Regions from separate parts of the Marinobacter sp. P4B1 genome, predicted to be linked through region 1. Evidence: predicted binding sites of a transcription regulator. Region 1 holds the regulator's gene; the other holds the start of a gene.
The links. Region 1 encodes sigma-54, which starts transcription at its own class of promoters, with help from an activator protein. Its sites were predicted from a motif close to ANTGGCATNNANNTTGCTNT; they were not measured.
Positions count from the first base shown of each region.

Region 1 (5,372 bases):
CACCACTGTCTAGGGCCTCACTGAGGGAGCGAAGCCGCTGTCGGGCCTGACTTTTTTCCAGAATGTCGGTCATGAAACCACCTGCGATCAGAAAACCTTTGTATTATAGCGGAGTTAGGTTACACAGGTGAGGAAGACTTGTAGGTGAATGGCGAAGTTTTATTCACCCTCGCCGAAATAGTCGTCGATCAGTGCAACCAGGGCGTCGATGGCTTCCTGTTCGTCCGGGCCATCGGCGGCCAGCTCCACTTCGGTACCCTGGCTGGCGGCCAGCATCATCACCTGCATGATGTTGCGGGCATCCACTTCCCGGCCCTTGGCCTTCAGGGTGATCTTGCTGTCAAACCGGGAGGCGGTGGTGACCAGCTTGTTGGTGGCCCGGGCGTGCAGCCCGAGCTTGTTGATAATGGTGATGGGGCGGCAGATCATGGCGGCTCAGATCTCCCCCCGGGCTTGCAGGTGAGGCAACTCGGTATGGCGCACCTGCACGTTGCGGTACTGCTTGCGGAAGTAAGCGCCCAATTGCTCGCACACATACACCGACCGGTGCTGGCCACCGGTGCAGCCGATGGAAATGGTCATGTAGCTGCGGTTGCTGTCGGCAAAGGACGGTAGCCAGGTGTTCAGGAAACCGGTGAGGTCGTCCACCATTTGCCCGGTCAGCGGTTCCCGCTCCAGGAAATCGATTACCGGCTGGTCGGTGCCGGTGTGCTTGCGCAGGCTGGTGTCCCAGTACGGATTGGGCAGGCAGCGCACGTCGAATACATAATCGGAATCCACCGGCACGCCGTGCTTGAAACCGAACGACTGGAACAGCAGGGCGATTTCCTGTTCCCTGCGGCCGGCCACCCGCTGTTTCACCATGTCGCGCAACTCGTACATGGACAGGCCGGTGGTGTTGATATACAGGTCGGCCAGCTTCGACAGCGGTTCCAGCAGCTGTTTCTCGTTGCTGATGGCTTCGCGCAGGGAGGTCTTGTCGTCGCTCAGGGGGTGCTTGCGCCGGGTGGCGTGGAACCGCTGCAGCAGGGATTGCTCGTCGGCATCCAGGAAGATGATTTCGATCTCGATCCCGGTATCACCCAGCCGCTGGTAGATGTCCTCGAAATTGGCCAGTTCACCGGACAGGTTGCGGGCATCGATACTGACCGCCATTTTCTTCAGGCGGCCGGGGGCCTCGTGGGCCACGGCTTCCCGGGTCAGGGGAAACAGCAGGCCGATGGGCAGGTTGTCTATGCAATAGAACCCCAGGTCTTCCAGTACGTGCAGTGCCGTACTCTTGCCCGACCCGGACCGGCCACTGACGATGATCAGCTTCATGGTTAGGCTTCTCCCGTACTTTGACAGCCCTCGGTTACTGGCTGTCGGTGGTCATGCCCTTATACAGGGAGTCGGCATCCTGGCATTTGCGCAGGCGCTCGCAGAATGCGCTGTCGTTGAAACGTTCGGCAAGCTGGCTCAACAGCTCCAGGTGCTCGCTGGTGGCTTCTTTGGGCACAACCAGGGCGAACACCAGGTCTACCGGCTGGTTGTCGATGGCATCGAAGTCCACCGGCTCGGCCAGGGTCATCAACACTCCGATTACCCGATCCAGGCCTTCCAGGCGGCAGTGGGGTATGGCGATACCCTGCCCGATACCTGTGCTGCCAAGACGCTCCCGGGACACCAAGTTGTTGAAGATGTCGTTATCGTTGAGAGTCTCGTCCTGATAGTGAATCCGCTCGGCAATAAACTCCAACACCCGTTTCTTGCTGGACGCCGGTACCTGGCACAGCGTCAGTGCCGGGGCCAGGATGTTGTCGATGGTCAGGGATGTATCGCTCATGGATTAACTGTGAACCCGTAAAAAAAAGGCTGCGGCCGGTAGCCCTGCCGCAGCTCGTTCGATTGAATTACCCGGTAGCCTGCGCCTGAAGGCGCTTAGCCGTTACCGTGCATCCGGTCTACGTTCTTTTCCTTGTGCTTGAGGATCTGGCGGTCAAGCTTGTCCACCAGGGCATCGATTGCCGCGTACATATCCTCGTTTTCAGCCTTTGCGTGAACCTCGCCACCCACAACGTGGAGGGTAGCTTCGGCCATCTGGCGAACTTTCTCAACTTCCAGCGTCACCTGACAGTTACTGATGTGGTCAAAGTGGCGCTCAAGCTTCTCGAACTTGGTGTTGACGTAATCCTTCAGTGCAGGGGTCAGTTCTACGTGATGGCCTGAAATGTTGAGTTGCATTGGCGTCTCCTGTTGTCATCATGCCGGCGTTCCGCCGGACTGAGTACCAGGGCTTCGTGCCCCGGTGAATATTGGTAAACGATTGTCGGTAAAGGCTTAAACCAGTCGCTTGCGTTCGTTCGAAGGAGGTATGTGCATGGCCTCCCGATACTTGGCCACGGTGCGCCGGGCCACGTTGATACCCTGTTCCCCTAGCATGGCCGCAATTTTGCTGTCGCTCAACGGCTTTTTCGGGGTTTCCTCTGCAATCAGTTTCCTGATCATGGCACGAATTGCCGTAGAGGAACACTCCCCGCCTTCGGCGGTGCCCACGTGGCTGGAGAAGAAATACTTCAGCTCGAAGATGCCCCGGGGTGTGTGCATGTATTTCTGGGTGGTTACCCGGGAGATGGTGGACTCGTGCATCTCCACGGCCTGGGCGATGTCCGACAGGATCAGGGGCTTCATGGCCTCCTCGCCCTGGTCCAGGAAGCCCTGCTGGTGCTCGACAATGCGGGTGGCCACTTTCAGCAGGGTTTCGTTACGGCTCTGCAGGCTCTTGATGAACCACTTGGCTTCCTGCAGCTGGTCGCGCAGGTAGGTGTTGTCGGCGCTGCTGTCGGCCCGGCGAATCAGCGAGGCGTAGCTGGCGTTCACCCGGATGCGCGGGGCAATTTCCGGGTTCAGTTCCACCCGCCACCGGCCTTCATGCTTGCGTACGATCACATCGGGGATTACGTAGTCGGTATCACCGTGATCAATCACATCCCCCGGTTTCGGGTTCAGGCTGGTAATCAGGGCCAGGACTTCCCGCAACTGGTCTTCCTTCAACCGGCTGCGGCGCAGCAGCTGTGCGTAGTCACGGTTGCCCAGCAGGTGCAGGAACTGGGTGACAACCTGGCGCGCCTGGCGCAGCCAGGGGGTGTCCGGTGGCAGCTGGTTCAGCTGGATCAGCAGGCATTCCTGAAGGTCCCGGGCAAACACACCCGGGGGGTCGAAATGCTGCAGCCGGTGCAGCACGGCTTCCACCTCATCCAGGTCCAGTGGGTCTTCATCGCTGTCTTCACGCAGGCCGGCGTGGATTTCGTCCAGCGGCGAGGTGAGATAGCCCCGGTCGTCCACGGCGTCCATCAGGGCGTGCGCGATGGCCTGGTCCCGTTCGCTCAGGGGGGTGAGGTTCAGCTGCCATTCCAGGTGATCCCGCAGGGTTTCCGTAGGGGAGTTGCGGGTTTCGAAGTCCGAGTCGTTCTCGTCGTCGTCTTTTGGAGTGCTGGCCGGGGCGGTTTGGTAGATGTCTTCCCAGGCGGTATCGACCGGCAGGTCGTCAGGAATGGTGTCGGTAATGTCGTTTTCCGAGTTCCAGTCCGGCCCGTTTTCGGATTCGTCCCAGTCGTTGCTGCTTTCCGGGGCGTTGTCATCCTGGGCGCTGGCGGTTTCGTTATCCTGGTCGTCAGAACTTTGCGGTTCGGTGGTGTCATCCGGGCCGTGGTCGTCGTCCTCGGCGGTTTCCAGCATGGGGTTGGAGTCCAGCGCCTGCTGGATTTCCTGCTGGAGATCGAGGGTAGAAAGCTGCAACAAGCGAATGGCCTGCTGCAACTGGGGCGTCATGGTCAGGCTCTGGCCCAGTTTTAGCTGTAACGAGGCTTTCATAACCATGGCTTTAGATCCATAACAGACTGGTATCCCGGTAAAAAATCGAATTTCCTTGCAAGATCTTTGCCGAGTTTACTTGTTACCGTTCTGCAACACAATCAGACCTCGGTGAAAGGGCGGGGCGTTCCGCTTAAAGGCGGAATTCGTCCCCGAGATACACCTCTTTTACCTGCTGGTTGGCGAGGATGGCCTCGGAGTTGCCGGAGGCAATGATGTGGCCGCCGGACACAATGTAGGCGTTCTCACAGATATCCAGGGTTTCCCGCACATTATGGTCGGTAATCAGTACGCCAATGCCCTTATCCCGCAGGTGCCGGATAATGTGTTTGATGTCGCTGACGGAAATGGGGTCTACCCCGGCGAAGGGCTCGTCCAGCAGGATGAAGGCAGGCTCCATGGCCAGGGCCCGGGCAATTTCCACCCGGCGACGTTCGCCACCGGACAGGGCCATGCCGAGGCTGTCCCGGATATGGGTGATGTGAAATTCTTCCAGCAGCTCTTCCAGCTTGGCTTCCCGGCCGGCCCTGTTCAGGCCCTTGCGGGTTTCCAGGATGGCCATGATGTTGTCCCGCACGGTGAGTTTGCGGAATACCGAGGCTTCCTGGGGCAGGTAACCGATACCCTTGCGGGCGCGGCCGTGCATGGGCAGCGGAGTGATGTCCTGGCTGTCGATGGTGATGCGGCCCCGATCTGCCGGCACCAGGCCTACGATCATGTAAAAGCAGGTGGTTTTGCCGGCGCCATTGGGGCCCAGCAGGCCGACGATTTCTCCGGAGCGGATCTCCAGGGAAACATCCAGGACCACTTTTTTCTGCTTGTAGCTTTTGGCCAGATTACTGGCCCTGAGTACTGCCATCAGAACCTTCCCCGTTGCTGGACTGGCCGGTGTTACGCGGCTGGATGACCATTTCGACCCGGCCGGAACCGCCGGTTTCTGTACTGCCGCCCTCGGCGGTAACCACCCGGCTGACCGTATTGTAATGAATAACATCACCCTTGAAGGTGTTGCCCGCCTGTTCGATGACGGCCTGGCGCTCGAAGGTCAGCTGGTTGTCTTTTGCGGCCCAGGTAATGTTCAGGGCGCTGGCATTGGTCATGCCTTCGCCTTCCCGGGAGGGCTGGCGGTAATGGGCGGGAGATCCGCTGGCTTCAATGCGGCTCAGGCCCTGGTCGTCCCGGTACAGCACCACCCGCTGGGCTTCCAGCCGGGTGCGGCCCTGCACCAGTTCCACCTCGCCGGTGTAGGTGGCCACGCCGGCGCTGTCATCCAGCCGGGCGGAGTCGGCACTCACCTGGATGGGGGTGTTCGAGTCCATATCAAAGGCCATCGCCGGGGCGGCCAGCATCAGCGCGGCAGCCAGCAGCGCCGGCGGATAAAAACGGAGCTTACCTGACGGTTTCATATTGCCCTTCCACCCGGGAGTTGAGTTCCAGTATGCGTTGATCAATCCAGGCCTTCATTCCGGTGGCCTGGGTGGTACCGAACGGCTCGGTAATGGTTACCGGCAGGTCGGTGA
Region 1 covers NZ_LLXM01000013.1:63,115-68,486, reverse strand. The annotation lists gene mgtE (magnesium transporter) at 1-73, opposite strand, end outside; gene AQ621_RS09795 (HPr family phosphocarrier protein) at 160-429, opposite strand; gene rapZ (RNase adapter RapZ) at 436-1,320, opposite strand; gene ptsN (PTS IIA-like nitrogen regulatory protein PtsN) at 1,355-1,825, opposite strand; gene hpf (ribosome hibernation promoting factor) at 1,921-2,223, opposite strand; gene AQ621_RS09775 (RNA polymerase factor sigma-54) at 2,320-3,852, opposite strand; gene lptB (LPS export ABC transporter ATP-binding protein) at 3,986-4,711, opposite strand; gene lptA (lipopolysaccharide transport periplasmic protein LptA) at 4,689-5,258, opposite strand; gene lptC (LPS export ABC transporter periplasmic protein LptC) at 5,242-5,372, opposite strand, start outside.

Region 2 (5,372 bases), on a different contig from region 1:
TTCGGATGCAGGGTGGCGCAACGGCCTTCCCAGATCGACCAGGCCTTGGCCGCCTGTATCTGCTCCAGTTCATTGGCGCTGGTGAGCCGCCGGTAATAGGCCGTTACCATGTCGTGGCGCTCATCTTCAGGAATCGGGGCCAGAAAATCCTGCCAGTAATCCGGAAACACCCGGCTCGCGCCTTCCTGGTAGAACCACTGAATATCTCGCGGCCGGCACAGAAAGATACCCCGCAACACCAGCCCGAGAACCCGCTCCGGATAGGTTTCGGCATACACCAGGCTGAGCGTGGAGCCCCAGCTGCCACCAAACAGTAACCAGCGGTCAATGCCCAGAAACTGGCGAATGGTTTCCATGTCCTGAACCAGCTTGTCGGTGCTGTTGCCTTCCAGCTCCGCCAAAGGCGTGGAACGGCCAGCGCCGCGCTGGTCCATCAGGATAATCCGGAAGCGCTCGGCATCGAAAAACCGCCGATGGTAATCCTCACACCCACCACCCGGCCCACCGTGAACCACAAGCACAGGAATGCCATCCGGATTGCCGGATTCTTCCAGGTACAGCTCATGGGGTTCGTCCACCGCAAGGCGATGACGGGCGTAGGGTTCAATTTCGGGGTAGAGGTTCAGCATGACGAACTCCGTTTCAGGGATAACGGCAGTCTAGCTGAGATAGATGGGGATGATAAAGAAAGGATAGCTTTGCCACGGCATCCACGGAAAAACACGGAAAACTTCGTTTCTATTTTTCCGTGTCTTCCGTGTTCTTCCGTGGCAAAAAAAGCCCGTTACTTCTTACCCGCGCGCTTACGCTCGTTCTCGGTCAGAAGCTTCTTGCGCAGACGGATCGACTTGGGCGTGACTTCCACCAGCTCGTCGTCGTCGATGAACTCCAGCGCCTGCTCCAGGGTGAACTTGATGGGCGGCACCAGGCCGATCACTTCGTCTTTACCGGAGGCACGCATGTTGTCCAGCTTTTTGCCCTTAGTGGGGTTAACCACCAGGTCGTTGTCGCGGCTGTGGATACCACACAGCTGGCCTTCGTAGATTTCCTGGCCCGGGTCGAGGAACAGCTTGCCCCGGCTCTGCAGGGTTTCCAGGGAGTAGGTCAGCGCAGTACCGGTCGCCATGGAAACGATAACGCCGTTCTGGCGGCTGGTTACGTCACCCATCTTCACCGGGCCGTAGTGGCTGAAGGTGGAGGTCAGGATGCCGGTACCGGAGGTCATGGTCAGAAAGGTGTTCCGGAAACCGATCAGGCCGCGGGCAGGAATGGTGTATTCCAGGCGGATTCGGCCCTTGCCGTCCGGGATCATGTTGGTCATGTCACCCTTACGCAGACCCATCTGCTCCATGATCGCGCCCTGGTGCTGCTCTTCGATGTCGATGATCACGTTTTCGTACGGCTCTTCCTTCTGGCCGTTTACTTCCTTGACCACCACTTCCGGGCGGCCTACGGCCAGCTCGAAGTTTTCGCGACGCATGTTCTCGATCAGAACCGAAAGGTGCAGTTCACCACGGCCAGACACCTTGAACTTGTCCGCTGAATCGCCTTCTTCAACACGGAGTGCCACATTGTGCAGCAGCTCTTTTTCCAGGCGCTCTTTGATGTTACGGCTGGTCACGTACTTGCCTTCTTTACCGGCAAACGGCGAATCGTTTACCTGGAAGGTCATGGATACGGTGGGCTCGTCAACGGTCAGCGCCGGCAAGGCTTCTACGGTAGAGGGATCACACAGGGTGTCGGAAATGAACAGCTGGTCCAGGCCGCTTACGCACACAATGTCGCCGGCCTGGGCTTCTTCAACTTCCACACGCTGCAGGCCGGAGTGGCCCATAATTTTCAGAATACGGCCGTTGCGCTTCTTGCCGTCGGCACCGAGAGCCACCACCGGAGTGTTGGTTTTCACTTTACCGCGCATGATACGGCCGATACCGATTACACCCAGGAAGCTGTTGTAGTCCAGCTGGGAGATCTGCATCTGGAACGGGCCGTCCATGTCAACAGAAGGCGCAGGCACATGGTCAACAATCGCCTGGAACACGGCGTCCATGTTGTCCTGGAGGTCTTCATGGTCCATACCGGCAATGCCGTTCAGGGCGCTGGCGTAAACAATCGGGAAGTCCAGCTGCTCGTCGGTGGCACCCAGGTTATCGAACAGGTCAAAGACCTGGTCTACAACCCAGTCCGGGCGCGCACCCGGGCGGTCGATCTTGTTCACAACCACAATCGGGCGCAGGCCCGCTGCGAAAGCTTTCTGGGTAACAAAGCGGGTTTGCGGCATGGGGCCGTCGATGGAATCCACCACCAGCAGCACACTGTCTACCATGCTCATTACCCGCTCAACTTCGCCACCGAAGTCAGCGTGGCCCGGGGTGTCTACGATGTTGATATCGTAGTCCTTCCATTTCAGCGCGGTGTTTTTTGCCAGAATGGTAATGCCACGCTCTTTTTCCTGGTCGTTGGAGTCCATAACGCGCTCGTTTTCGAGCTCTTTACGGTCCAGGGTGCCAGACTGGCGCAGCAACTGGTCAACCAGGGTGGTTTTACCGTGGTCAACGTGGGCAATGATGGCGACGTTTCTAAGCTTATCAATCACAACGGGTATCCTGCAGAAATTAGCGGCGCGCAGTATATCGAAAAGTCCATGTCGATAATATGAAGAATAGTGCCTAATATGTAACCAACCCTTCCGGCGCACTGATATCAGGCAATCCACCGGTTTTCGCACCAAAGTGGTGCGCTATTCTGGTGCAATTCCAGGCCGGCCACCGTACACTTTTGCACACACAACGCACCAAAGCCTTGCCACTGCGCTGTTGTGGCGCAGTTACACAAAACTGGCAAGGCACTTGCTTAGTGAGGAGCAGCCGTAATTGAAAGGTAAGGGCCAAAGGCTTCTGGTAAGCTGCCTTCACCTGCAAGAGATCGGGCCTCAGCACACTGAACGATCCGGCACAACGAACACGAAATCACTACGGAGCATGCACAATGTCCAAGACGATTGATTTGATCAAAGAACACGAAGTCAAATGGGTTGACCTGCGCTTCACCGACAGCCGCGGTAAAGAACAGCACGTTACACTGCCTGCCACTGAAGTAGACGAAGACTTTTTTGCCGACGGCAAGATGTTCGACGGCTCTTCTATTTCTGGCTGGAAAGGCATCAACGAGTCCGACATGATCCTGATGCCGGTTGATGAAACCTCCGTGCTGGATCCGTTCACCGAAGAAACCACCGTTAACATTACCTGCGACATCGTGGAACCCACCACCATGCAGGGTTACGAGCGTGACCCCCGCTCAGTTGCCCGTCGCGCAGAGGAATACCTGAAGTCTACCGGCATTGCCGACGGCGCCCTGTTCGGCCCGGAGCCGGAGTTCTTCATCTTTGATTCCGTTAAGTGGAAGACCGACATGCAGGGCTCCATGTACGAGCTCTACTCAGAAGAAGCCGCCTGGGTATCCGGCGAAGACTTCGACCGCAACAACATCGGCCACCGCCCGGGCGTGAAAGGCGGCTACTTCCCGGTTCCGCCGGTAGACAGCCTGCACGACCTGCGTGGCGCTATGTGTGCGGCCATGGAAAGCATGGGTCTGACCATCGAAGTGCACCACCACGAAGTGGGCACGGCCGGCCAGTGTGAAATCGGCGTTGGCCCGAACACCCTGACCCGCAAGGCAGACGAAGTTCAGATTCTGAAGTACTGCGTGCACAACGTAGCCCACGCCTACGGCAAAACCGCCACCTTCATGCCCAAGCCGGTCGTAGGTGACAACGGTTCCGGCATGCACGTGCACATGTCCCTGAACAAAGACGGCAAAAACCTGTTCGCAGGTGACAGCTATGCCGGCCTGAGCGAAATGGCCCTGTACTACATCGGCGGCATCATCAAGCACTCCAAGGCCATCAACGCCTTCACCAACCCGGCCACCAACAGCTACAAGCGCCTGGTACCCGGCTTTGAAGCCCCGGTCATGCTGGCCTACTCTGCCCGTAACCGTTCCGCTTCCATCCGGATTCCGTACGTAAGCAGCCCGAAGGCACGCCGTATCGAAGTGCGCTTCCCGGACCCGGCAGCCAACCCGTACCTGGCCTTCGCCGCCCTGATGATGGCCGGCCTGGACGGCATCCAGAACAAGATCCACCCTGGCGATGCCATGGACAAGGACTTGTACGACCTGCCGAAGGAAGAAGCGATGAACATCCCGCAGGTAGCCACTACCCTGCAGGAGGCGCTCGATTGCCTGGCAGAAGACCACGAGTTCCTGACCCGCGGCGGCGTGTTCACCGAAGACATGATTGCCGGCTACATCGACCTGAAGCGTGGCGAAGTTGAGCGTATCAACATGACCACTCACCCGGTTGAATTCGAACTGTATTACTCCTGCTAAGCCCCTGCACCAATTTGGTGCAGCCCGGTGACAGCCAGCCCCGCCCCGTGCGGGGTTTTTTTGTATCAGCCGTTGAAAACACCGCCAGCGGCGCCGATAATCGAGGCAGTTGATCAATGCAGGCCTTTATTATGAAAGCACCTCTCGCCCTTGTAACCGGATTCTGTTTACTGGCCGCCGCCGGCGCCCACGCAGAGGTGTACCGGCATGTGGATGCCCAGGGCAACGTCACCTTCTCAGACGAGCCGATGCAGGGCAGCGAAACCGTAAAAGTAAAACCGGTTACCACCATCACCCTGCCCAAGCCGGAAGTGGTGCGGGAAACCGACCAGCTGCGGCAAGAAGTCCAGAAGGAAGGCGCCAACTACGACAGCCTCACTTTTGTGCACCCGCAAAACGACCAGGCCTTCCACAGCGGCAGTGGCGACGTCACCTTTGAAGTGCGCAGCACCCCCGGCCTCCAGCGTGGCCACAAATACGAAATCACCCTCGACGGCCAGCCCGTAGGCCAGAGCTCCTCCGGCTCGGTAACCGTAAACAACATTGATCGCGGCACCCACCAGGCCGGTGTGCACATCATCGACGACCAGGGCGTTCAGGTGAAAACCGGCCCCGGTATCAGCTTTACCGTTCATCGCCCGTCTGTTCTGCGCCGATAACACATCAGCGGTAGCACCCGGAATCAGTTGCACCAATTTAGTGCATACGCACCACATTAACGCCATACTCTGGGCAGCGAAGGGGCAAATCGCCGGCTGCCTGTAGCCTTTCCCGAACCATCTGCACCAGGCCACAGCACCGCCATGCCCCACAGGCCGGCCCGCGCCCGGCCGTTGCCCATTTTTTTCTGTCAGCCAGAAAAACTGGTTCGGATTTTGCAAAACCGGGGTACACGCATGAAACGAAAACGGAAGCCGAGCATGACGTCGCAGCCGCCCGCCACCCCGGACAGTGGATACAAAAGCATTCTGGACAGCCTG
Region 2 covers NZ_LLXM01000014.1:67,893-73,264, reverse strand. The annotation lists gene pip (prolyl aminopeptidase) at 1-629, opposite strand, end outside; gene typA (translational GTPase TypA) at 785-2,596, opposite strand; gene glnA (glutamate--ammonia ligase) at 2,989-4,392, shown strand; gene AQ621_RS11020 (DUF4124 domain-containing protein) at 4,524-5,051, shown strand; gene glnL (nitrogen regulation protein NR(II)) at 5,313-5,372, shown strand, end outside.
Region 2: a site for sigma-54 is predicted at 2,837-2,856, ahead of glnA (glutamate--ammonia ligase). Genes of this name have one in related genera too.